Regions from separate parts of the Pseudoalteromonas sp. AS84 genome, predicted to be linked through region 1. Evidence: riboswitches for the same ligand, from Rfam matches in the RefSeq annotation. Region 1 holds a riboswitch; the other holds the start of a gene.
What was found. Region 1 has a riboswitch for cobalamin ahead of WNY79_RS05540 (ABC transporter ATP-binding protein). Riboswitches for the same ligand answer to the same signal wherever they lie in the genome.

Region 1 (12,608 bases):
ATTGCAGGTGTATCTTCAACTATTAGTATTTTTCGCGTCACGTAACACCTTGTTTATATTTTGCAAAAATATTTGCTTATACAAGTTGTAACTGTTAAAACGCAAAAAAGCAAATAACTTAAGTACTTACAGGTTATCCGCTTCTGAATAATACTCTTGGCTAATTGGTGCTGGCCCTGACATTTTTGAACGGCCAAATAAAGTATGAAATTTAGTTTTACAGGTCGTTAGCTTTAAGTATTTTACCCAAGCTCGTTCGATTGGGTTGGTAGGTTCTTGTGAGCCAGTGACTACTGCTACAAACTGTTCTTGATGTTCGTTTTGCGGCTCAATTGTTTTGCTATATAAGCCTCTTAAAACAACACCGTGTTGTTCTAATATACTGGCTTCTAATAAGGTGAAGTTTCCGCTGCGGCTAAAGCCACGTGGAAAATTCTGATCATCATAAAATTGACGTTGGCTAACAAATGCTTGGCGTAGTAATGAAATGTTATTGCTCATAGCTTTATCCTCATACCCTATTAATTAGCTGGAGTATGATGCAAGTTTGGCAATTTATTAAACAAATTATTTTTATCGTGAGGATAAAAAATTGGATATCGATTTATTAAAAACATTCGTTGAAGTAGTGCGTACGCGTCACTTTGGTAAAGCGGCCGAAAACCTTTATATTACGCAGTCTGCAGTGAGCTTTAGAATTCGCCAATTAGAGCAAGGGCTTGGTGTTAATTTATTTATACGTCAGCGCAACAATATTCAACTTACCGCACCAGGTGAGCGCTTATTACCGCACGCGCAAATGATTATTACAGGTATGCAGCGCGCCAAAGTAGATGTTGCGCTTGCCGATAATATGCATAAGCAAATTAGCTTAGCAGGAACGCCTAATATTTGGGATGCTTTTTTACAGTTTGGTATAACAAATATTGTATCGGCGATGCCGGGCGTGTCGTTGGTTGCAGAAGTTAAAGCACAACAAGAAAGCACTCGACTATTATTAGAGCGCACGCTTGATTTGGCAATATTGTTTGATCCACCAAAAGTAGACGAGTTAGTAGTAGAGCGAATTTGTGAGTTGCCAATCATTCCTGTAAGCGGATATGACACAGCAACCAACGAAAACTTTTTTGATAATCAATATGTGTATGTTGATTGGGGAACTACTTTTTCTCTTTGGCATGCACGCCAGTTTACAGGAAAAACGCCACCTTACTTTAGAACTAGCACAGGACGTATTGCACTTGATTTAATACTGCAATGTGGTGGTAGTGCATTTATACCTCAAGTATTGGTTGAAGGGCATTTAGAAAAAGGTGAGTTGTTTCATGTTAAAGGGGTAGAAAACACCTCAAGAGACGTATTTATCGCATACCACAGAGACAACGAGCAAAAAGAGCTAATAGAAACCTTAGTTAATTTACTTTCGCAAATGACGCCAAGCTTGTCTTTAAAGCAAAGTAAGTAAGAGAGACCATTTATTAAACTTTCATGTTATTTTGATTTCACATTTAATGCATTTTTATTAATAAAAAAAGACATTAATATTTCCATTGTAATATTAATGTCATTTAGCGATGACAAAATGCAGCAGTTTTAAAAATTAGTCTTTTGTGATTATCCAAGGAAATAACATGAAATTTGTAAAATCGAGCTTATGCTTAGCACTATTAAGTGGTTTATCTTTTAATGCACTTGCCGACGTAGACATTTACGGTAAAGCGAATGTAACAGTGCAATCATCAGATGATGGCGAAGGGTCTTTTACTGAGATAAAAAGTAATGCATCTCGTCTTGGTGTTAAAGGTTCTGAAAAAATAAATGATAGTTTAGAAGCGGTATATAAGTTTGAGTTTCAAGTTGATGTGTCTGATGCTGATTCAAAAGGCGATAACGACGACAATATTTCTGCGCGTAACCAATACGTTGGTTTAAAAGGTGCGTTTGGCCAAGTAGTTATTGGTCGTAACGATACTGCGCTTAAGCAATCTCAAGGCAAGTTGGATTTATTTAACGACCTTGAAGGCGACATTAAAAATGTATTTAAAGGTGAAAACCGCTTAGGAAATACAGTTAGTTATTCATCAAACTCATACGAAGGCTTTAAAGTACTTGCTACTTTTGTAGCTGAAGATGATGTAGACGCTGATAACGGTTACTCAATGGCGGTGACCTACGGTGACGTTGCACTTAAAAAGAGCGCGGTATACGCCTCTATTGCAGCCGATAGTGAAGTAAATGGCTACGATGTAGTGCGTGCATCAATCCAAGGTAAAGTTGAAAACTTTAAATTGGGTGCAATGTACCAAACACAAGAAGCAGTAGATGGCAGCGCAGAGGCGGATGGTTACTTGCTAAATGCTGCTTACAGCATGGGTAACAACACATTTAAAGTGCAATACCAAGATATGGACTTTGACGACAGCGACGATAAGTCAGCAATTTCAGTTGGTCTTGATCACAAATTAAATAAAAACATTAAAGTATTTGGTTTTTACTCAAGCTTCGATATGGACAACAACGTTGACCAAGACTACGTAGGCTTAGGTATGGAATACAAGTTTTAACTATTCGCTAAATTATTAAAACACTCCCTTTTTAACCGCGCTCTTTTGAGTGCGGTTTTTTTTGCTTTAAATTATTTACTTAGCCGCCCATAATAGAGCTTCATTTGGAATGAGGTGCGAGTCCTCGACTGTTCCCGCAACTGTAAGCAGCTGAGCTGTAAGTCAGATACAAATGGTATAATACCAATTTTATTAAAAACATGATCTTTCTAGCGAATTAAATAACTTACTAACTTTGTTAAAAATTATTCATATATAACAACTATATGCCATAATTTCGCCTTGTTATTAAGCTATTTATTTGTTGCTGTAATAGCTCACTAATTTAATGCAATTGGTATGAATTTTTTTAACGAGCGGGTTTACTCATTTTTTTCTTGTAGTGCATTAGTATTTTTATCGCATTTTTAGTGAGTTTAACCTAGCCTAGGACTGACTATTGCACACTCAAACGCCATTAAATACACCATTACTAAACGTTAAAAACGTATCGTGGGGTATTGGCAATAAAACGATTCTAAAAAAAATAAACCTTAAAATAACCACAGGTAAATTTGTTGGTTTGATTGGTCCCAATGGCGCAGGTAAATCGAGCTTATTGCGTTGTCTATATCGTTTTAATAAACCAAGTAATGGCGTTGTAGAATTTAACAGCACAGATATTTGGCAGCTAAAAAGCGATGAGTACGCAAAAAAAGTAGCGGTTGTTTTACAAGAAACCCCGTCGCAATTTAACTTAAGCGTATTTGATGTTATTGCGCTTGGGCTAACGCCTCATAAATCGCTATTTAGCTCAGTAACTAACACTGATAAACAAAAAGTTATTCAAGCTATCAATACCGTAGGGTTGGCAGATCATAGTGATCAAAGCTTTGAATCACTCTCCGGCGGTGAAAAGCAACGTGCCTTGATAGCCCGCGCCATAGTTCAGCAACCTCAGTTGTTAATAATGGACGAGCCAACTAGCCATTTAGATGTTAAATACCAAATACAGGTAATGGAGCTTGCTAAATCGTTGGGTGTAACGGTGTTTGCATCGTTTCATGATTTAAACTTAGCCTCTGCAATGTGCGATGAACTAGTGGTTATTAAAAATGGTGAAATTACGCATTCAGGCGCGCCAAGTGAGGTATTAACCGAAAACATGCTAGGTGAGGTTTTTGGTGTCTGCGCCCAAGTAAATAACCACCCGCAAATATCGAAGTCGGGAAATAGCATTCCTCATATCACTTACTTTTATGGTTACAAATAATATGAGCACAGTTAATACTCGCCAATCACTTGCGTTATTTATAAGTGCTGCAGCTGCTTTATTTAGCTTATTTGCAGCACTTAGTTTTGGCGCAGCAGATACCTCACTTCAAGACGTACTTAATAGTTTTTTGCTCTCAAATAATGCGTCTTTTAATACGCGTATTATTTTTGAACTAAGAATGCCACGCACATTACTCGCTTTTTTAGCAGGCTCTGGTTTAGCAATTGCGGGGCTTATTTTACAAACGGTAACGCGCAACCCGCTAGCCGACCCTTACTTATTTGGTATATCGTCGGGTGCTTCATTTGGCGTGGTGTTACTTATGGCGCTAGCAGGTATTAGTGCAGGTTTTATGTTATCGGCAGCAGCGTTATTAGGTAGCTTACTCGCTATGAGTTTATTAATTCTTATTGCAGGTAGGCAGCAAAGTGCACAGGTAGAATCAATGCTATTAGCTGGCGTTGCTCTATCGTTTTTATTTAGTGCGTTTACCAGTTTGTTGCTTTATTGGAGTGACCCTCAGGCGGTAGCCGCTATTTTATTTTGGACACTGGGCAGCTTTGCTCGTGCGCAGTGGGCTACGCTTTGGTTGCCTTTATTGGTAATTACATTGTGTACGTTTGTAATGCTGAGCTTTAGAAGACAACTCAATGCCATGTTACTTGGCGATGAAAGCGCAATTACATTAGGTGTCAGAGTCCAGCGCTTTAGAATACTTATGCTAGTTTTAAGCTCATTAATTACCGCTGTGCTGGTGGCTATGTGTGGTGGTATTGGGTTTGTAGGATTAATGGTACCGCATATTGTGCGCTTTTTTATCTCCCAAGGCACCAACGCGGGATTGCTTGTAACCAGCTTAGTGGGCGGTACATTTATGGTGTGGGTTGATGTACTTTCGCGCTCCTTACTAAAAAACCAAGAATTGCCTGTGGGCGTTATTACCGCTGCTATTGGTAGCGTGTTCTTTTTAAGTTTATTATTTTTTAGAAAGCGAAGGGGGTAATTCCATGAAAACCTTAATGGTTCAAGGCACTACATCAGATGCTGGTAAAAGCACCCTAGTTGCAGCCCTCTGCAGAGTGTTTGCTAAGCGAGGGGTAAAGGTTGCGCCTTTTAAACCACAAAATATGGCACTTAATAGCGCGGTAACAAAAGGTGGCGGAGAAATTGGCCGTGCGCAAGCCTTGCAAGCAATAGCCGCTAAAGTCGAGCCCGAAATAGACTTTAATCCTATTTTACTTAAACCTAATAGCGATACGGGCGCGCAAGTTATTATTCATGGAAAAGCCATTAGTAATATGGAAGCGGGCAAATATCACGACTATAAAAAAGTGGCGATGGATGCGGTAATTACCTCACATAACCGCTTAGCTAAACGCTTTGATTTACTCCTTGTTGAAGGGGCAGGGAGTCCTGCTGAAATAAACCTGCGTGAAAACGATATTGCCAATATGGGTTACGCCGAAGAGGTAGATTGCCCCGTTATTATTATTGCCGATATAGATAAAGGCGGTGTGTTTGCACACTTAGTGGGTACATTAGCGCTACTAAGCGAGTCAGAACAGGCACGAGTAAAAGGCTTTGTTATAAACCGCTTTCGAGGCGATATAAGTTTGCTGCAAGGTGGGCTTGATTGGCTTGAAGAATACACAAACAAACCCGTACTTGGCGTATTACCTTATTTGCACGATCTTGCGCTTGATGCTGAAGACGCCGTCGCCATTGATAATAATGTAACCAACGCCACAATTAATATTGCAGTGCTACTTGTTCCCCACATTAGTAACCATACTGATTTTGATGCACTGCGTTTGCACCCCAATATTAATATAAATTATGTGCGCCACACGCAAACTATCCCAGACGTTGATCTGATAATTCTCCCTGGCAGTAAAAATGTACTGGGCGATTTAACCTTTTTGAAAAATGAAGGCTGGGACACTCAAATTAAACGCCACTTACGCTATGGTGGAAAAGTACTTGGCATTTGTGGCGGCATGCAAATGCTAGGCAATACGCTCAACGATCCCGATGGTATTGAATCGTCATTAAAGCAAGTAAATGGACTTGCTCTATGCGATTTTGAAACCACGCTGACAGCACAAAAAGTATTAACTAAAATAACCGCTACACTACTTTTAAATAACCAATCAACACCCTGTAGTGGTTACGAAATACATGCAGGAATTAGCCAAGGTGCAGCGCTTAATAAGCCATTTATAACCTTTAATAAAAGCCACCCAAATGGCTTTAAAACAGATGGCTTTATTAGCGATGATAATGCCGTTGCAGGCACCTATTTACATGGCTTGTTTGATGAAGCCGATGCTACATCGCAAATTTTAAAATGGGTAAAACCAGGTGCCTCAATTAATCCAATTAGTATTGCCACTCATCGCGAGCAGCAGTTAGAAAGATTAGCAACCATGTGCGAAACGCATTTAAATATACAGCAAATTATCTCGATTTATGAAGGGCACAATAATGACTGAACAAAACAACGATAAACACCAAAAACGCCAACAAAAAGTAAAAGAACAAGTGGATGCGCGCGTTGCAGCCGCGCAAGATGTAAAAGGTATTTTTCAGGTTATTACGGGTAATGGTAAAGGTAAATCAACCTCAGGTTTTGGCGTTGTAGCTCGCTGTGTTGGGCATGGTAAAAAAGCAGCCGTTTGCCAATATATTAAAGGTACTTGGGAATGTGGCGAGCGTAATTTATTACAAGGTGCAGGTGTTGAGTTTGTTGTAATGAACACCGGTTTTACCTGGGATACGCAAAATAAAGAAGCCGATACCGCAGCCGCGCAAGCAACATGGCAAGAGTCAAAACGCATGCTTGCTGATAGCAGTATTGATTTAGTATTACTCGATGAGCTTACGTATATGGTGACCTACGGCTACGTTGATTTAGATGAAGTAGTAACAGCGCTTAATAACCGCCCGCCAATGCAGTCAGTTATTATTACCGGGCGTGCAGCGCACCGTACTTTAACCGACCTTGCCGACACAGTAAGCGAAGTGCGTAATGTAAAGCACGCATTCGACTCAGGCATAAAAGCGCTCGAAGGGTTTGATTACTAATGTTTAAAGCGTTTTTTATTGGGCTACTGCTTTTTAGTGTATCGGGCAGTGCACTTGCAGAGCAGGTTAATGATTCTAAAAAACTGCGAATAATCGCGCTTGCACCACATATAGTCGAAAATCTATTTGCCATAGGGGCGGGCGATAATATTGTGGGCACGGTTGATTACGCCGACTATCCTGCTGAGGCTAAAAGTATTGAGCGCATAGGCGGTTATTACGGTATCTCACTTGAAAAAGTGTTGGCGCTTAAACCTGACTTAGTAATTGCGTGGAAAAGCGGAAATCAAAGCGAAGATTTAGCCCAAATAGAGTGCCTTGGCATAAAAGTATATTTAAGTAATCCCACCACAATCGCTGGTGTAGCCGACGAGTTACTTACTTTTGGTGAATTTACAGGGAACATTAAGCAAAGCCAGCAAGCGGCAAATGCATTTAAACATAAGCTAAATGGTATTGTTAAAAGCCAGCAAGATAAAAAAAATATTACCGGGTTTTATCAGTTATGGGCTGAGCCCATGATGACAGTAAGTAAAAATACATGGATAAGCCAACTGATTGAAACATGCCATGTAAGTAATGTATTTGCACAGAGCGTTACAGATTACCCGCAAATTAGTATCGAAAATGTCATTGTTACTAAGCCACAAGTTATTATTATCCCTGATGAAAAATCAAAAACACCACAGCCGGTTGTTAATTGGCAAAAGTGGCCAGAAGTGCCCGCTGTTAAAAATGATCAATTTATTAGCGTGAATGCCGATTTATTACATCGTTTTACTCCGCGGATGCTAGATGGACTCGCGGATATGTGTGATAAAATAGACGCATCACGTAAACAGATTAAGAGTACACAATGAGCGATTGGGCTACATTTTTAGAAAGTGAATTACAGCAACCTTACATGCAGGAAACGTTAGAGTATGTGGCTAATCGCCGCAATGAAGGTGTTGCTGTTTATCCGCCTGAACCTCAAGTATTTAGTGCTTTTGATGCCACAGCACTAAATGACATCCGCGTTGTAATTTTAGGACAAGACCCATACCACGGAGAAGGGCAAGCGCATGGCTTGTGTTTTTCGGTATTGCCTGATGTAAAAAAGCTGCCGCCGTCGCTTAAAAATATGTACAAAGAGTTAGCTACCGATATCAGCGGTTTTGCTGTTCCTGAACACGGGTACCTGCAAAGTTGGGCAGATCAGGGTGTATTTCTACTCAATACAGTATTGACAGTTGAGCAAGGGCAAGCGCATTCTCATAAGCATTTAGGATGGGAGCAATTTACCGATAATGTAATAGCGCATATTAATAAACACTGCGAAGGTGTGGTATTTATTTTATGGGGTGCACATGCACAAAAAAAAGGGAAAGGCATAGATAGCGCTCGCCATCATATTTTAAAAGGGCCACACCCATCGCCGCTTTCGGCGCATAGAGGCTTTTTTGGCTGTCAGCATTTTTCAAAAACGAATGAGCTATTACAAGCCCAAGATGAAAAACCGATTAACTGGCAGGTGTAAATAACCTGGGCTCTGAATAATAAATTTATCTCATGCAGCTATTTTCAGCGCATTAAAAAAGGCTTCCATATATCGGAAGCCTTTTTGTTTAGTTGGGGCGTATTGAATTAAAAATCGAGCTCTTCAATCGCAATACTGTCTGTAAAGTAGTCTAGTTCTTGTAGTTCTTTACGTAGGCGTTGTTTGTCTTTTATTGCTTCTATTTCACGCCATTTTCTTTTTTTATTTTTCTGAGAGGTTTTCCTTGTTGTATCTGGTCCTTCTAATATCTCTAATATATCGTTTAGGCTATCCATGAACTTCTCCTATTGATTTTATTGACCTCAAGAATACCTATACCACAGGCATAACTAAAATAGAACAAAAAAGTGACAGTTATGTTACGAGGATGTGATGAGTTGATGAAGGTTTATACGAAGATTATATAGAGGAGTAGCGTATTTTAGGCATAAAAAAACGCCGCTATAGCGACGTTTTTTAAAACACGATTATAGCAAATTACATTGCTTTAAAGCGCGCTTCTAGTTGTTCTTGTGCATCAGCAAAAGAGCGAATACCTTCAGCTAGTTTTTCAGTAGCCATAGCATCTTGGTTATGTAACCAACGGAACTGTGCTTCTGTAAGTGGCTCTGGTTTTGGCTCTTGTGGAACATCGCTTTCAAGCAAATATTCTTGTGCGCCTTCAAGGTTACCTAAATCTTCTAAAAGATTAGGGCTAATAGTTAGCTTGTCACAACCTGTAAGTGCAATAATTTCGCCTGTATTACGGAAACTTGCACCCATCACAACTGTTTTGTAGTCATGGCGTTTGTAAAATTCAAAAATGCTGCGTACAGACTGAACACCTGGATCTTGTAGCGGATCGGTTGGTTTTTCCATACCGTTAGCAACGTGCCAATCTAAAATACGACCAACAAATGGCGAAATTAGAAATACGTTTGCATCGGCACACGCGCGAGCTTGGGCATCGCTAAATAATAAAGTAAGGTTACATTTAGTGCCTTCTTTTTCTAGCTGCTCAGCGGCTTTAATACCTTCCCACGTAGACGCTACTTTAATTAAAATTTTGTCTTTGCTTACACCTTCTTTTTCGTAAAGGCTAAGTAGGGTATGTGCTTTATCAATTGTAGCTTGTGTATTAAACGAAAGGCGTGCATCTACTTCAGTAGAAATATAACCTGGTACAATCTCGCTAATTTCTTTACCAAGTAATACGGCAAAGTAATCACAAGCTAGTTCAAGTTGTTTAGCAGGCTCTTGCTCGGTTTCTTTTGCGTAGCTCCAAGCTTTATCTAGGTAAGGCTTATATGCTTCAATCTCGCTCGCTTTTAATAAAAGTGACGGGTTTGTAGTTGCATCTTCTGGTTGATGCTTTTTAATAGCTTCAATATCACCAGTGTCGGCCACAATAGATGAATGTTGTTTTAGCCTTTGTAGAGCTGAAGTCATTTGCTTTCCTCATTCCAAGCAAGTTAAAAGAAAAATCTGATCACTCTTAATATATACAATCCATACTGCAACAGTGTGACAATGCTTGATAGGTCTTATGTCCTGATCAATAAAAAAACGGCAATGCATGGGTTATTAAGAGAGGATTTATTTAAACAAAACGTGCTTTTCGTTTCATTTAATGTTGAAATTGACACTAAATAAATTACAAGTCAATAGCTAACTATGATCACTGTTATTTCACCTGCAAAAAATCTTGATTACGAAACGCCACCCGCAACAGACAAGTTCACTCAGCCTGAATTACTAGAGCACAGCGAAGAGCTCATGAAAGTATGCCGTGAACTAACACCAGCGCAAATTGGCAGTTTAATGAAAATTAGCGATAAGCTTTCTGGACTTAACGCTGCGCGCTTTAGCGAGTGGGCACAACCGTTTACACAAAATAATGCTAAACAAGCCGCACTTGCCTTTAATGGCGATGTATATGGCGGTTTAGATGCAAGTACGCTTAAAGCTAGCGAGCTTGATTACGCACAAAACCATTTGCGTATTCTCTCGGGTTTATACGGGTTATTAAAACCACTTGATCTAATGCAAGCTTACCGTCTTGAAATGGGCACCAAGCTTGAAAACTCGCGTGGCAAAAACTTATACGAGTTTTGGGGTAGCGTTATAGCGAATAAACTAAACGACGTATTAAAAGCGCAAGACGCACAATATTTAGTTAACCTTGCTTCAAACGAATACTTTAAAGCGGTAGATAAAAAAGCATTAAATGCACAAATTATTACCCCACACTTTAAAGACTGTAAAAACGGTCAATATAAAGTTATTAGCTTTTACGCTAAAAAAGCACGCGGCATGATGGCGCGCTACATTATCGAAAATAAAGTAACGCAGTTAAGCCAACTTAAAGAGTTTACGGTAGCAGGTTATTACTTTAGCCCAGAGGCAACAGCTAAAGAGCTTGAGCCTGTATTTATGCGCGACGAACAAAATTAGGTTTATAAGCTTAAATAAAAAATTTAAAAGCCATGCATTGCATGGCTTTTTTGATGTTGGCGTTATATTTGCAATCTCATCTAATATTAATGAGAACACTAATTAAATAGGTGCAAATAAAATGATCAGCATTCCGTCAATTGACGAAGCCGAAAAACTAATAGAAGAAAAGCTCGGAGGGTGGTTTGATGTTGTAATAAGCCATATCCCTAATTTTATAGTTGCGATACTGATCGCAATTGTGTTTTCAATATTGGCGCGCTTTGCTGGCAAGCTGATGAAAAACATATTACGCCGCTCACTCGACTCAACACAAATTGCCGACTTAATGGCGTCAATTTTTAAAGTTATTGTGTTGTGTATAGGTTTATTTATAGCGCTCGATTTTGTTGGCTTAAAAGGCACTGTTACCTCGCTACTTGCTGGTGCGGGTATTGTGGGTTTAGCCATTGGCTTTGCGTTTCAAGACATGACCGAAAACCTAATTGCAGGTATAGCAATGGGTGTACGTAAGCCATTTAAAACAGGTGACGTAATAGAAACCGATGATGTGTTTGGTTCAATACATTCTATAAACCTACGTAACACGCTAATAGAGAGCTTTTATGGGCAGTTAATACTGGTACCAAACAAAGTATTATTTAGAAACGTACTAAAAAATTACACCACGCTAGGTGTTAGGCGCATAGAAGTACCCGTAGGTATTTCGTACGGCGACGACATAGAAAAAGCAAAAGACGTCATCGTCGATAAAATTAACGAATTTGACTTTGTAATACGCAAAGATGAAACCGCAGTATACGCCGAAGGTTTTGGCGACAGCAGCATTAACTTACTGGTGTGGTTTTGGATTAAATACCCAGGTGAGCCGGATTTCATGACGGTACGCCACAAAGGTGTTGTTGCCGTTAAGCAGGCACTTGATGAAGCTGATATTAGTATTCCATTCCCAATTCGTACTTTAGATTTTGGTATTAAAGGCGGCGAAAAACTCGATGCTATGATAAGCGATAAAATAAGCCAGCAATCATCAAATAAAGACAGTGGTGAGGGGACTGACTCTAACCAAAGTGAGTAATTTAGTTAAAGCTCATTAGGCAAAAGCATTGGGAAATAGTTACTTACCAACAGCGCGTTTTTACAGAGTAAAACGCGCTTTTTAGACATTTTATAAAATAAATGATATTTCTAATTTTAAAGTTAAGTCCCTTCATATAAGTATAAATTATCATTTTCCCATAAGAGCGCAATAAATAAACTTGTAACCATTACAAATACATAAACAACGAGGTGTTTGGATAATAAATGCATTTTAGTGGTTTTATGTTCCTATTTTGTTTGTTTCCCTCTGTAAATTCGGGTTTTTTGAATAAATAAATTCATTTTTAGCTTTTGGTAGGCTAGATTTAACTTAACTGCTCTTTATTTAGTAAATACAAATGCCAAGCAAGAAAGAAAGTTCAGCTTTTCAAACGAGTCACTGGAGTTTAAAAACTAAGCTAACATTAATTTTCCTACTCGTAGGGATAATACCCGCCCTCATAATTACTACAATTTCTACATTACAATCAAAATCACGCGTCGAATACAATATATCTCAGTCGCTTGAGGCGATTAATCAAATAAAAAAAACTCAGATCGAAAATTATTTTAATCAAAAAAGGGCAGATATTGAGCTTTTGGCTTTAATTGTTCCGCAGCTTGAGGAAGACAACTATGATCGCTTTTTTAC
Region 2 (12,608 bases), on a different contig from region 1:
ATAAATCAGGATTACTTCGCCCTGGTATGTTATTAAATACAGCACTTGAGCTAAGCAGCAACCAGGCATTAATGGTGCCAGAAAAAGCGGTTATACCTTTGCAAGACAAACACTTTGTTTTTCAAATTCAAGACGGAATAGCTAATCGAGTTGAAGTACATGTAGCCGGCAGAAATAATGGCTGGGTTGCTATAGACGAAGGCTTAACCGATGGCGAGCAAATTGTTACTGAGGGGCTAATAAAAATTCGCTCTGGAAGTAAAGTAAGCGTAAAGGGGTAATACGTGAAAATTACAGATACTAGCGTCAAGCGCCCCGTTTTTGCCATTGTAATTAATTTACTGCTGCTTACTTTTGGATTGGTGGCATTTACAATGTTGCCACTTCGTGAATATCCTGATATTGAAACGCCCATTGTAAATATCAGCACTGAATACACAGGTGCTTCAGCCGAAATTATAGAAACAAAAATAACACAAATTATTGAAAACCGTATATCAGGTATTGAAGGCATTAAAAGTATTAATTCATCGAGCCAAAATGGTCGTTCTAATATTACTATTGAGTTTGATATTAATCGTGACATAGATGCCGCATCTAACGATGTACGCGAACGTGTAGCACGTGCACTAGACAGCTTGCCAGATCAAGTACGCCCGCCAGAAGTATCAAAATCAAATAGTGATGAAAGTCCAATCGTATGGTTTGTATTAAACAGCGATAAAATGGACTCATTGCAACTATCTGACTATGCCCAACGTTTTATAGTAGACCGCTTAGCGGTTGTTGATGGCGTATCTAATGTGCGTATTGGTGGCGAGCGTAAATACGCCATGAAAATTTGGCTAAACCGCCAAGCAATGGCTGCACGAGGTATTACCTCAAGCGATATAGAAAACACATTACGTACTGAAAACGTTGAGTTACCAGCCGGCCAAATAGAATCTATCGACCGTGACTTTACAGTACGTACAGCGCGTAGTTACAAAGATCAGCGCGACTTTAATAACCTTGTAATAAAACGAGGTGAAGAAGGTTATTTAGTGCGTCTAGGGGAAGTTGCCGATGTACGCCTAGAAGCTGAAGATGACGAAAGTTTATTTCGTGGCAATGGTCGTAATATGATTGGTTTAGGCATTGTAAAACAAGCCAAAGCTAACACGTTAACCGTAGTAGATAACGCACGTAGTGAACTTGAAAAAATAAAGCGCAACTTGCCAGAAGGGACAACTATTCAAGATAGTTACGACTCATCTGTATTTATTAAGGAGTCGATAAGTGAAGTATATAGCACCCTCGCTGTTTCGATGGGGTTAGTTGTTTTAGTTATATTTTTGTTTTTAGGTAATATACGCGCCACGCTCATTCCTGCGGTAACTGTACCTGTAGCGTTAGTTAGTAGCTTTATGTTTTTACTAGCAATGGGCTACTCAATTAACTTACTAACTTTACTTGCCTTGGTGCTTGCCATTGGTTTAGTTGTTGATGATGCCATCGTAATGCTTGAAAACATTCACCGCCGTATCGAATTAGGCGAACCACCACTACTGGCTGCATACAGAGGTGCACGTGAAGTTGGTTTTGCTATTGTAGCAACTACCCTTGTACTTATATCTGTGTTTGTACCATTAGTATTTATGGATGGCCGTATAGGTGCATTATTTACTGAATTTGCAATGGCAGTGAGTGCAGCTGTATTTTTCTCAAGCGTTACTGCATTGACACTTGCACCTGCACTTTGTTCTAAAGTACTTAAAGTATCAGACAAACCAAATAAATTTAGCCAATGGATGGACCGTCAATTTACAAAAATAGAATCGAGTTACCGTAATTCATTAACGACTAACATGACCCGAAAATGGGGTTTAATGGTGAGCTTGTTGCTTGCAGGTTTTGTTAGTTACTCACTCTTTTTACAAGTGCCGTCTGAGCTTACACCTAAAGAAGACCGCGGTACTTTCTTTATACTTATGAATGGACCTGAAGGCGCTAGTTACGAAAATAATGCAGCCAATATGGCTAAAATTGAAGAACGCCTTATCCCCTACTCTGAAGCTGGCGAATTAAGTCGTGTACTTGTGCGAGTGCCTGGTTTTGGTAGCAGCGGTGGTGTAGCAATTGTTGGGATGGCTGATTGGGATAAACGCAAGCGTTCAACATGGGAAGTAATGGGCGAGATAAGCGGTAAAATGCAGGAAGTTACTGACGTACGCGCATTTGCCATTATGCGACGAGGCATTGGCGGTAGAGGTATATCTCAACCTCTTGAGTTTGTACTGCAAGGTAACGACTATGAGCAACTTGCTGATTGGCGCGACCGTATTATTAAACGCGCAGAAGAAAATCCAGGGTTGTTAAAACTGGATCACGATTACAAAGAAACCTTCCCGCAGTTTTTAGTCAGTATTGATAAAAACAAAGCGGCTGATTTAGGTGTATCAGTATCTGATGTTGGTACCACTCTTGAAACAATGTTGGGTCAACGCCGTGTTACTACTTTTATTGATCGTGGTGAAGAGTACGATGTAATTTTAAAAGGGACTAAAGAAGATTTCACCAACCCTACTGATATTTCAAATATATACCTTAAATCACGAAGCGGTGAACTAGTACCACTTGATAGCCTTATTAGTTTAAAAGAAGAAGCAACTGCATCTCGCTTGAACCGATATAACCGTATGCGCGCAATTACGCTTAGTGCTAATTTAGCTGAAGGGTATACATTAGAACAAGCACTTAACTTTTTAAATGAAGTAGCAGCTGAAGAAAACGATATAGATGGCGCAATAGATTACAAAGGTGAATCGCAGTTATATTACGAAGGTGCTTCAGCAATGACCTACGTATTTATACTTGCACTCACGGTTACCTTTTTGGTACTTGCCGCGCAGTTTGAAAGCTTTATGCATCCATTTGTAATTATGCTTACAGTACCACTTGGTTTAATGGGTGCTATGTTCGGGCTTTGGGCTACAGGACTTACCTTAAATATTTACAGCCAAATAGGTATTGTCATGCTCATAGGGTTAAGTGCTAAAAACGGTATACTCATCGTCGAATTTACTAACCAATTACGCGATAAAGGCATTGAGTTTAGCGAAGCGATATTGCAAGCAGCGACTCAACGCTTACGTCCAATTATTATGACTTCACTCACAACTGTTATGAGTTCAGTACCATTGGTACTCGCCTCTGGGCCTGGTGCAGAAAGTCGTATGGTAATTGGTGTTGTAATATTCACAGGGGTAATAGTATCAACTTTATTAACTCTTTTTGTAGTACCAGCGGCTTATTATGCATTAGCACGTAATACGCAGTCTCCTGAGTTTTTACAGCAAAAACTAGATAAGCAAGCTACAGAAAAACCTTTAGAAGAGATCTAACCTGCTTATAGCGCCGTAACCTTGTTGTTGCGGCGCATACAATTTATGCTCGCCTTTAAACTCCATATACATTTTAGGAATACTTATGAGCTCAACAACGCAAGTAGCAACATTTGGTGGCGGCTGTTTTTGGTGTATAGATGCTGCATTTAGACGTGTAAATGGCGTATTAGATGTGAGTTCTGGCTATACAGGCGGCGAAACCGACGCCCCAACCTATAATTCTGTATGCTCTGGCACAACAGGGCACGCTGAGGTTGTTAAGATTGAATTTGACGCAACTGTCGTTAGCTTTGAAACACTGCTGGCAATGTTTTTCACTTTGCATGATGCAACACAGCTGAATCGACAAGGTAACGACATAGGCACACAATATAGAAGCGTTGTTTACTATCACGATGAAGCCCAACTAAAGCAAACCAATGAAATGATAGCTCAACTGCAAAGCCATGTGAGTGAGCTAATTGTGACAGAAGTCAGCCCTGCCGCTATGTATTATCCAGCAGAGCATTACCATCAAGATTACTATAACGAAAACCCACAGCAGGGTTACTGCAGTATTTTAATCGCACCTAAATTACATAAGTTTGAAACCGTATTTAAAGAGCTTTTAACTGAGTAACTAAGTTTAGTCACATAGTAAAAAGCCCGATTTAAATCGGGCTTTTGTCTTTTTACTCTTTAACTATTAAAAGCGATTAAAACTGGTAACTTGCGCCTGCAAAAAAGCGGCGCTCTGGTGTGTTGTAGTAATACACTTGACCCGTTGTAAAATCAGCGTTTGAGTCAACCGCGTTATACTCTTTATCAAATAAGTTTTCTACACGAAGCGAAACCTCAATGTGTTCATTTACTTGGTAATTACCCGCTAAATTCCACAGCGTGTAAGAGCCTAAACGCGTTACTGCACCTTCTCGGTCGCTACGGTATTGCATGTCTAACCTTGCATCAAAAGCACCAAACTGTTTTGCAAGTTCCCAGTTAAATGTGCGTTTAGCAACATTACGTAACTCTGCGCCCGTTTCTTCGTCTTCTGCACTTAAATAAGCAAAGTTAAGGTTGCTATCAAAACCAAAAAACTGCTGAGATAAGCTAAATTCAACCCCTTCATAACGTGCTTCATCGATATTAGCTAATGCAAAGTTTGCATCGTAATCAATTTTATCTTCAATATCGTTTCTAAATATTGCAACATCAACTTGCGCAATATCAAAGTCCACACTCAAACCTAACTCACGGTTTACTGATTTTTCAGGCTGTAAATCAGGGTTACCATAAAGTGGGAAATATAAATCGTTAAATGTAGGGGCTTTAAAGCCAGTACTTTGGCTTATACGAAATGTTGCATCTTCAGATAAATGGTAACCTGCAGCAGCTGTATACGTTGTTTCGTCGCCAAATTGCTCGTCATCATCTTGGCGAACAGTTAAATTAGCCAATACTTTATCTGCATCGTAGTAAGCACCTACAAACACAGCAAGTACATCTCGGCTGTCTTCAACAAATAGTTGCGAACTATGAGATACATCATCGTTGTACCAGTTAACACCACCACTAATGTTAAGCTCATCAGATAGTAGGTATTGGCCGTTATAATCAACCTGTGTGCGTTTAGTTATAAAAGTACTTGTTGTTGGTCCAACTGAAAAATCGACATATGTATTGTCTGAATCATCCGTTGCTAGCGCTAAATCAATACTGTGCGTTTGATTAGTGTAGTTTTTACTCCAACCTGCAGAAAGCTGGTAGTTTTTAAAATCATCTCGTTCAATCGTACTGTCGGCTGGACTAAAGCGACTGTCGTAATCTGCGAAACCTTCACTGTATTGACCTAATAACTTAAAGTCGCCGTAGTGTGCATCAGAATAATTTACTTTAAAACCAAGATTTTTATTTTCATAGCCATCTTCATCGGGTGCTACGCCTTGCAGTACATCAAAGTTATCTGTTTTTTCAAATCCTGCATTAAATGCTGTTGTTATATCGCCTGATTTTACAGAGCCTGCCACTTGATAATTTTGATAAGAATCAGAACCAAACGTAGCACTCAAAGATAAGTTATCTGATTCACGCGTTATAATGTTGATTACGCCAGCAAGTGCATCAGAGCCGTAAACAGCCGCGCGAGAGCCCTTAATAATTTCGATGCGTTCGATACTATTTAGAGGAACATTATTTAATGCTTTTTGACCAAGTGTTGCAGAACCCGTACGTACACCGTCAATCAAAATTAGCGTATCGCCAGAGCCAGTACCACGAAGTGACACACCTGTATTTTGGCCAAAACCACCGTTTGGATTAACCTGAAAACCAACTCGCGTGCTTAATAAGGTTGGTAAATCGCGTACGTTGCTTGCTTCTATTTCAGCGCGTTCAATAACACTTACACTCGCTAAAACATCATTGATTGATTGCTCAAATTTATTAGCAGTAACGGTTATTTTTTCAATTGAATTATCTGCAGCAGACACAGAAAATGAAAGCGCAGCAGAAATAGCAACGCCTAGAGTTGTTTTGTTTAACATGATGTCCCCTACCTTTGCCCACCGCAAAGATTTAAGTAAGTAAGATTGCATCAAGGCCGGTCTCCGGACTCAGTAAGCACATAAAAATATGCAATACTTTACCGTTGCGGGGGCAGTGTTGGGCTTGTAGTCATCATGAAAACTCACCAACTTCCCGATTATCTTGCTGTTAGTTTCAATACCTTAAAACCAATGCATAAGCATTAAGCAAGCACCTCAAAAATATGCGGCTATTGTGAGCATTTTGTTTACAAATGTCAACGGACGTCTATACAGCTAAAACAATTTAACTATAAGTATTACTCAATATTAAAACTTGAAGAAACACCGTATTTATTTAGCAGGCTTTTGATCTGGAACTTAATAGCTGAAGAATTAAGAATAGCATCAATTTTAGACGCTGATATTTTGCTTTGCTGAGTATTAACTAAAAAGTGAGTATCGAAAACGGCATCGGGGATTTCACTTTTGTATAGCAAACTCATATCGAAAGCTTTTTGGTCTTTAAAATACTGGTACGCAATGCTATTTAGTACGCCAATGTTGGCACGCTTTAGTAACAACATTTTTACCACGTTGTATTCGTCTATAGTAAGGCTAACACTGTGCTCCTCACTTAAGTAATATGCATCAGTATTGTAGCCAGCAAAGTGATACGAATAGCCTAAAACCCCTACTTTTGTTAGTGCTCGTAAATCATTAAAATAAGCTTGATTTATTGCATTTTCTTTAAGCGCATATAACTCATTTTTTGTAATCATATAAAAACTACTTTGCATCACATTCGAGCGCATAGATTGCGGGATCCATTGCAATGCCATTAAGAATAGAACATCAAAATGCCCCTGTTCAACAGACTTTGATAGCCTTTTAACAGGTAAGGAATTGAGTATAAAGTTAAATTCGCTCTGTGAGTCATTCAATATTTTTATAAACTCAGGTGCAAGCCCCCGTTGTGTTTGTGCATCAATAACAATCGGGAAATAGCCATCTTCAACCAATATATTAATATCAATTGCTTTTGATAAACTAGGCTGCGTAAATAGAGCTAACAGAAATAGCAAAAATAATTGATAGGCTTTCATTTAATACCTTGTATAAAAATCACATGTAATAAATATAGTAGCTTAAATACTAAAAAGCGGATCAATCGAAGAAAGGTCTTTAGAAGGGAATATATAAAGCGGCTTTAATCAAAAGTAAAAAATCAAAGCGCGCTTTATTACAAAGCTTATAAAGCTTTATTAATCGCGGAAATTTTTAAACTGAAAAGGCTGACCTAGTTCAGCGCTGCGTACTACTTGCATAGCCTCTTGAAGATCGTCACGTTTTTTACCCGTTACACGAACTTCTTCGCCTTGAATAGCAGCTTGAACTTTAACTTTAGAGTCTTTAATGGCTTTAACTACTTTTTTAGCCATATCTTTTTCGATGCCCTGTTTTAAGCCCACATTACGAAAAACATTTTTACCTGCGCGGCTAATATCTTGAAGTTCCAAGCTTGATACATCCATACCACGCTTAGATATCTTGCTTGCTAAAATATCAAATAATTGCATAACCTGAGAGTCTGCTTCAGCTTTAAGCTTAATTGTTTTATCATTTAGCTCAATAGATGCATCAACCCCTCTAAAGTCAAAGCGGGTCTCTAGCTCACGATTTGCATTATCAACTGCGTTTTTAGCTTCGTTCATTTCTACTTCAGATACAATATCAAATGAAGGCATTGGTTTGCTCCTAACTATTTAATCTTAATTTTATGTCGCAATTATAACGCTAAAATTATAAATATTTACATTTTTCTGCATCTTGTTCAGGTGCGATACTAATTTAGTTTGATATAATCCAGTTTCTTTTTTAAGCGATTTTAGGATTTGTCGTGACAAGGCGTGTTTATCAAGCAATTTTTTTAATCAGCATAGTAGCTTTTACCTTTTTATTTGCCAAAGAAGTAAAAGGTGGCGTTGTAAATTTATTTCCTCATGTTGATAAAGTCGCCCATTTTGGGATTTTTTTTATACTAGCCATAATAATGGATAAAGCGTTTAAGCTTCCTTTATATGCGCAAATACTTTTATTGGCTGGTTATGGCGCTTCTATAGAAATAATGCAAGATGCACTTCCATATAGGCAAGCATCACTCGGTGATTTTTTTGCTGATTTTGCAGGTGCTGCAAGCTACTTTTTACTTAGAGTAATTTTTACACCTCGAAAAAAGAACCCATATGGCTAATATTTTAATTGTTGGCGATGGTGCTATTGGCTTGTTACTTAGCCATTTTCTAAGCGCGTCGCATAATGTCAGTGTTTTAACTCGCAAGAGCCCAACAAATACCCGCTTTTATAGTCGAGGTAAAAGCGCATCTAAAAAAATTGACGCACAATTTATTTCATTAAATCAGCTAAATAAAGCAGCTGAATTTGATGTTGTTTTATTTACCGTTAAAGCCTTTCAAGTACTTGATGCATTTTCACAAATAAAGCCGCTTTTACCAAATCATTGCTCTGTTGTACTTTCGCATAATGGAATGGGTAATGTTGATGAGGTAAATAGCCAACTAAGCACTCACCAAGCGCTCTACTTTTTAACTACAAGTATAGCGGGCTTTAAATCAAACCAATACATTGTGCAGCACACTGGTGAAGGGCAAAGCGTTATTGGTGACTGTAATGAATTAGCTTTTCAAAATAGTGCGCCAATAGCTGATATTTTTAAAGTAATACCCAACCTAAAGTTTACTAATAACATTCAGCAGCTTCGTTTTGAAAAACTACTCGTAAATATTGCTATTAACCCATTAAGCGCCTTAAATAATGTAAAAAATGGTGATTTACGCGCACCTAAGTACAACGCTATAATTTTTAATGCACTCACTGAAGCATGCAATATAGCAAAGGTACAAGGGCTTAATATCCCATTGATTAAAGCACTTAATACCGCTTATAAAATAATGGAATTAACGTCTGACAATTACTCTTCAATGCAGCAAGACGTAGCGCATAGCAGAGAAACTGAAATATCAGCTATATGTGGCTATATTAGCCAACAAGGTAAACTCCACGGTATTCCAACACCTTACAATGATGAGTTGCTTGCTAAAATTCAGGCAAAAAAAAGCGTGGTATAAACCACGCTTATATAAGTTTTTTACTTTACGGACGATAAACTTTTACAGTTTCAAAGCCTTGTTCGTGCAGCATAAGTGCCTGTAGTTGGCTCATTACACCTCTATCACAATATAAATAATAGTCAGTGTCTTTTGGTAAATCACCAAACTTAGTCGCCAGACGGAAAAACGGTAAATGCACCACTTCAATACCATCAATTTCTAAGGGCGCAGCTTCTTCTTCCTCAGGAGAGCGAATATCAACTACTACAGAGCCTATAGGTAAATCAGCAACCGACTCAGCCTCTTTAAGTTCTTGCTTTGCTTCTACATCAATATCACGCACATCCATTATACGTGCGTTGTTTACAACGGTATCAAGTACATCAAAGTCGAATTTTTCTTCCTCACCAAGAATAACGTCTATTTTGGCTTTAACGGTTGGCTTTTTGGAAATAACACCACAGTATTCAGGCATTGTTTCTGCCATTTCGGCTGTACCAATTTGGCGAGCAATATTAATAATTTCTTGCTTATCGTGTTGAATAAGCGGACGTAAAATAAGTGTTTCAGTAACACGGTCAATCACACTTAAATTCGCTAATGTTTGACTAGATACTTGGCCAATACTTTCACCAGTGACAAGTGCCTGAATGTTTAACTTTTCGGCAACTACACTACCCGCGCGCATCATCATACGTTTAAGTACAACACCCATTTGGCTGTTTTCAACGTTTTCTAATATTTCAGCAACAACAGGTTCAAAATCAACCGTTACAAATTTAACTTTATGCGTAGAGCTGTATTTTTTCCATAAGTAGTAACTTGCTTGCTTAACGCCAATTTCGTGGGCTGCGCCACCAAGGTTAAAGAATAAAAAGTGTGTGCGCGCGCCTTTACGAATCATTTGGTAACTTGCTACGCCAGAGTCAAAACCACCCGACATAAGCGAAAGCACATCTTCTTGCGTTGGCAGCGGAAAACCAGCCATACCAAAATGTGTTTGCGAAACAATGTAAGCTTTATCATCTTTTACTTCTAAGCGTATTGTTACTTCTGGGCGGCTAAGCTTTACGCTTGCGCCTTCGATATGTTGATTTAATCCACCACCAACATAACGCTCTAAATCAGTTGAGGTAAAGTCGTGTTGACCTATACGCTTTGCACGAACACAAAAGGTTTTACCTACAATTGTATGACCAACTAACGCTATTGTTTTTTGGTAGATATCATCAAGAGTTTCGAATTGTGTTTCGGTTACTTCAATAAATTGAACAATGCCAGGGATGCGTTTAAGGCTATCGATAAAATCAAGACGAACTTGTGCGTCTTCAAGTTTCGTAACAACTGAAATGTTATCCCAGTTATTTCTTACTTGTACTTTTTCGTCAACACGTCGCAATACAATTTTAATGTTATTTTCTAACACTTTAGTAAAGCGTTTACGGACCGAACGGCTTTTAATGGCTATTTCAGGATGTAGTTTGACGATAAATTTAAGCATAGTTCACTCTTAGACTGCGGGAATTCGCGCTCCCAGGCATTTGGCGCGGGATTATAGCAAAAAATTCAGCGCCTAGGAAACAACCAAGAGCAAAGGCTAAACAACAGTTGGGGCTTGTTGCGCTAATTCTGTATATTTTTCACGTAGCAGGTTCATTTTATCAATGCTTTTATCGGTACTGTACGCTCTAAATAATGTAAGTACTTTTAAAATGCCATGATATATATCTTGCTCAGCAAGCGTACCACTTGGCCTACGGGCTTTAATATAAGGCGTCCAAAAACTAACCGTTAACTTTAATGTATGTGCTAAATCAATGACATCTTGCTCATCAATAGCAATCATTTCACTGTCGCGAAGTCCTAAAATAATTTTACGAACTTGCTCTAACAACTCTAACTGAAAATCAATATAAGCTTGTTTTAAATCAGCATCTCTAGAGAGAATATCCCCGAGATTATCGTAAAAAAAATGATAGCGCCACATCAGCTCAAATAACGAATCTAGGTAAGCCGTTAAATGATTAAATGCATCATCATCTTTATTAATAGGTTTAAAGTGAGTATTTAAATGATCGCGATACAGCGCAAAAATATGACGGATAATGTCTTCTTTATTTTTAAAATGATAATAAAGATTACCCGGGCTCATCCCTAAGTTTGATGCAATATGATTTGTCGTTATTGCACGCTCACCATTTTCGTTAAACAACAAAATACTGGTGTGTATTATTTTATCCTTGGTATTCATATGCTAATACTCAAATTATCTATAGGCTACATTACACTCAAAAGAGGTAAACAGTATAAACAAATATGAATCATTAAAACACTCCCACCATGGACTGACCTGTTTAAAGAAAGTAAGTGTTTATATGCTTTTTTAGCTAGGCTGCTTTGTGGCATAAACACTGTTAAACTAGCGCTAAAATAATAAATAGTGAACATTATGAAAGTTATTGCAATTTACCCTGGCACCTTTGATCCACTAACTAATGGGCACACAGACCTTATTCAACGTGCAGCTAAAATGTTTGATACTGTATTAGTTGCGGTTGCTAATAACCCAAGTAAAAAACCCTGCTTTAACCTTGAAGAACGTGTTGAGCTTGCAAACTCTATTTTAAGCCACATAGATAATGTTAAGGTGATTGGTTTTTCTGGTTTATTGGCTGATCTTGCACGCGATCACAATGCTAATGTGCTTATTCGCGGTATTAGAGCTGTATCTGATTTTGACTATGAATTTCAATTAGCTAACATGAACCGCCGCCTGAACCCCGACTTAGAAAGTGTATTTTTAACACCCGCAGAGCGAAATTCATTTATTTCATCAACACTCGTTAAAGAAGTCGCTCGCCACAATGGTGATGTAAGCGAGTTTGTAGACCCTGTAATTGTTAAAGCGCTAAAAACTAAATTGGGCTGTGGTGCCCAATAACACTTCCCGAATTAGCGCATAACTTGTATGCGCTAATTCGGCTTTTGTATAGATGATTTTAATTTTTTAATTAACCAAACAAGTTTTAGCAAATCTTTATTGATAATTAGTATTAGCGCCATAGTGATATCAATAATAGGCATAAGAAAACCATACAGCATCCACAACCACCAAAAATCCCAATTGCCATAAAGAGTATTATCAATATACATCCCCATAAACAGTGAGGCATTGATAGCAAGCCCTACAATAAGATAATAAAATCCGTACGGTATTTTACGTCCTAAAAAAATACGCCACATAAAAATAACGGCAATTGTTAGTACATCAAATATAAACAACTTTAAATGCGGAGCCGCAGTAGTTATGTCCATAAACAAACTAAATGTATACGAAGCCATCATAATAAAGCAAAGGTGAACTCGGCTTTTATCTTGCTTATTAATAGCCGCTGATAGAGTGAATAAAAAAGAAAAAACAAAAAGCCATGTAATAAATATTCCAAAATATTCGTTAACTGAATTTAATTGCCAAAATAGCTCCTCCATTTTATTCAACCTTTTGATGAGTGTTTTTTATACGATTAAGTAAATACCGTTTTAATGCAACCAAACCTAAAAAGTCTTTATTAATTAGGAGAACTAAAAGC

Region 2: another riboswitch for cobalamin. It lies ahead of WNY79_RS09415 (TonB-dependent receptor); the one in region 1 lies ahead of WNY79_RS05540 (ABC transporter ATP-binding protein).

The regions. Positions count from the first base shown of each region.
Region 1 covers NZ_JBBMQY010000003.1:286,959-299,566, forward strand. The annotation lists gene WNY79_RS05520 (diguanylate cyclase) at 1-41, opposite strand, end outside; gene WNY79_RS05525 (DUF413 domain-containing protein) at 127-501, opposite strand; gene WNY79_RS05530 (LysR family transcriptional regulator) at 593-1,465, shown strand; gene WNY79_RS05535 (porin) at 1,632-2,564, shown strand; cobalamin riboswitch at 2,625-2,757, shown strand; gene WNY79_RS05540 (ABC transporter ATP-binding protein) at 3,004-3,816, shown strand; gene WNY79_RS05545 (iron ABC transporter permease) at 3,818-4,822, shown strand; gene WNY79_RS05550 (cobyric acid synthase) at 4,827-6,311, shown strand; gene cobO (cob(I)yrinic acid a,c-diamide adenosyltransferase) at 6,304-6,903, shown strand; gene WNY79_RS05560 (cobalamin-binding protein) at 6,903-7,763, shown strand; gene ung (uracil-DNA glycosylase) at 7,760-8,422, shown strand; gene WNY79_RS05570 (DUF3545 family protein) at 8,530-8,718, opposite strand; gene tal (transaldolase) at 8,921-9,871, opposite strand; gene yaaA (peroxide stress protein YaaA) at 10,097-10,876, shown strand; gene WNY79_RS05585 (mechanosensitive ion channel family protein) at 10,998-11,954, shown strand; gene WNY79_RS05590 (methyl-accepting chemotaxis protein) at 12,316-12,608, shown strand, end outside.
Region 2 covers NZ_JBBMQY010000007.1:87,543-100,150, forward strand. The annotation lists gene WNY79_RS09400 (efflux RND transporter periplasmic adaptor subunit) at 1-281, shown strand, start outside; gene WNY79_RS09405 (efflux RND transporter permease subunit) at 285-3,383, shown strand; gene msrA (peptide-methionine (S)-S-oxide reductase MsrA) at 3,469-4,005, shown strand; gene WNY79_RS09415 (TonB-dependent receptor) at 4,082-5,908, opposite strand; cobalamin riboswitch at 5,945-6,109, opposite strand; gene WNY79_RS09420 (ABC transporter substrate-binding protein) at 6,208-6,993, opposite strand; gene WNY79_RS09425 (YajQ family cyclic di-GMP-binding protein) at 7,153-7,635, opposite strand; gene WNY79_RS09430 (VanZ family protein) at 7,788-8,141, shown strand; gene WNY79_RS09435 (2-dehydropantoate 2-reductase) at 8,134-9,036, shown strand; gene thiI (tRNA uracil 4-sulfurtransferase ThiI) at 9,062-10,519, opposite strand; gene WNY79_RS09445 (TetR/AcrR family transcriptional regulator) at 10,616-11,269, opposite strand; gene coaD (pantetheine-phosphate adenylyltransferase) at 11,468-11,959, shown strand; gene WNY79_RS09455 (hypothetical protein) at 11,992-12,507, opposite strand; gene WNY79_RS09460 (hypothetical protein) at 12,509-12,608, opposite strand, start outside.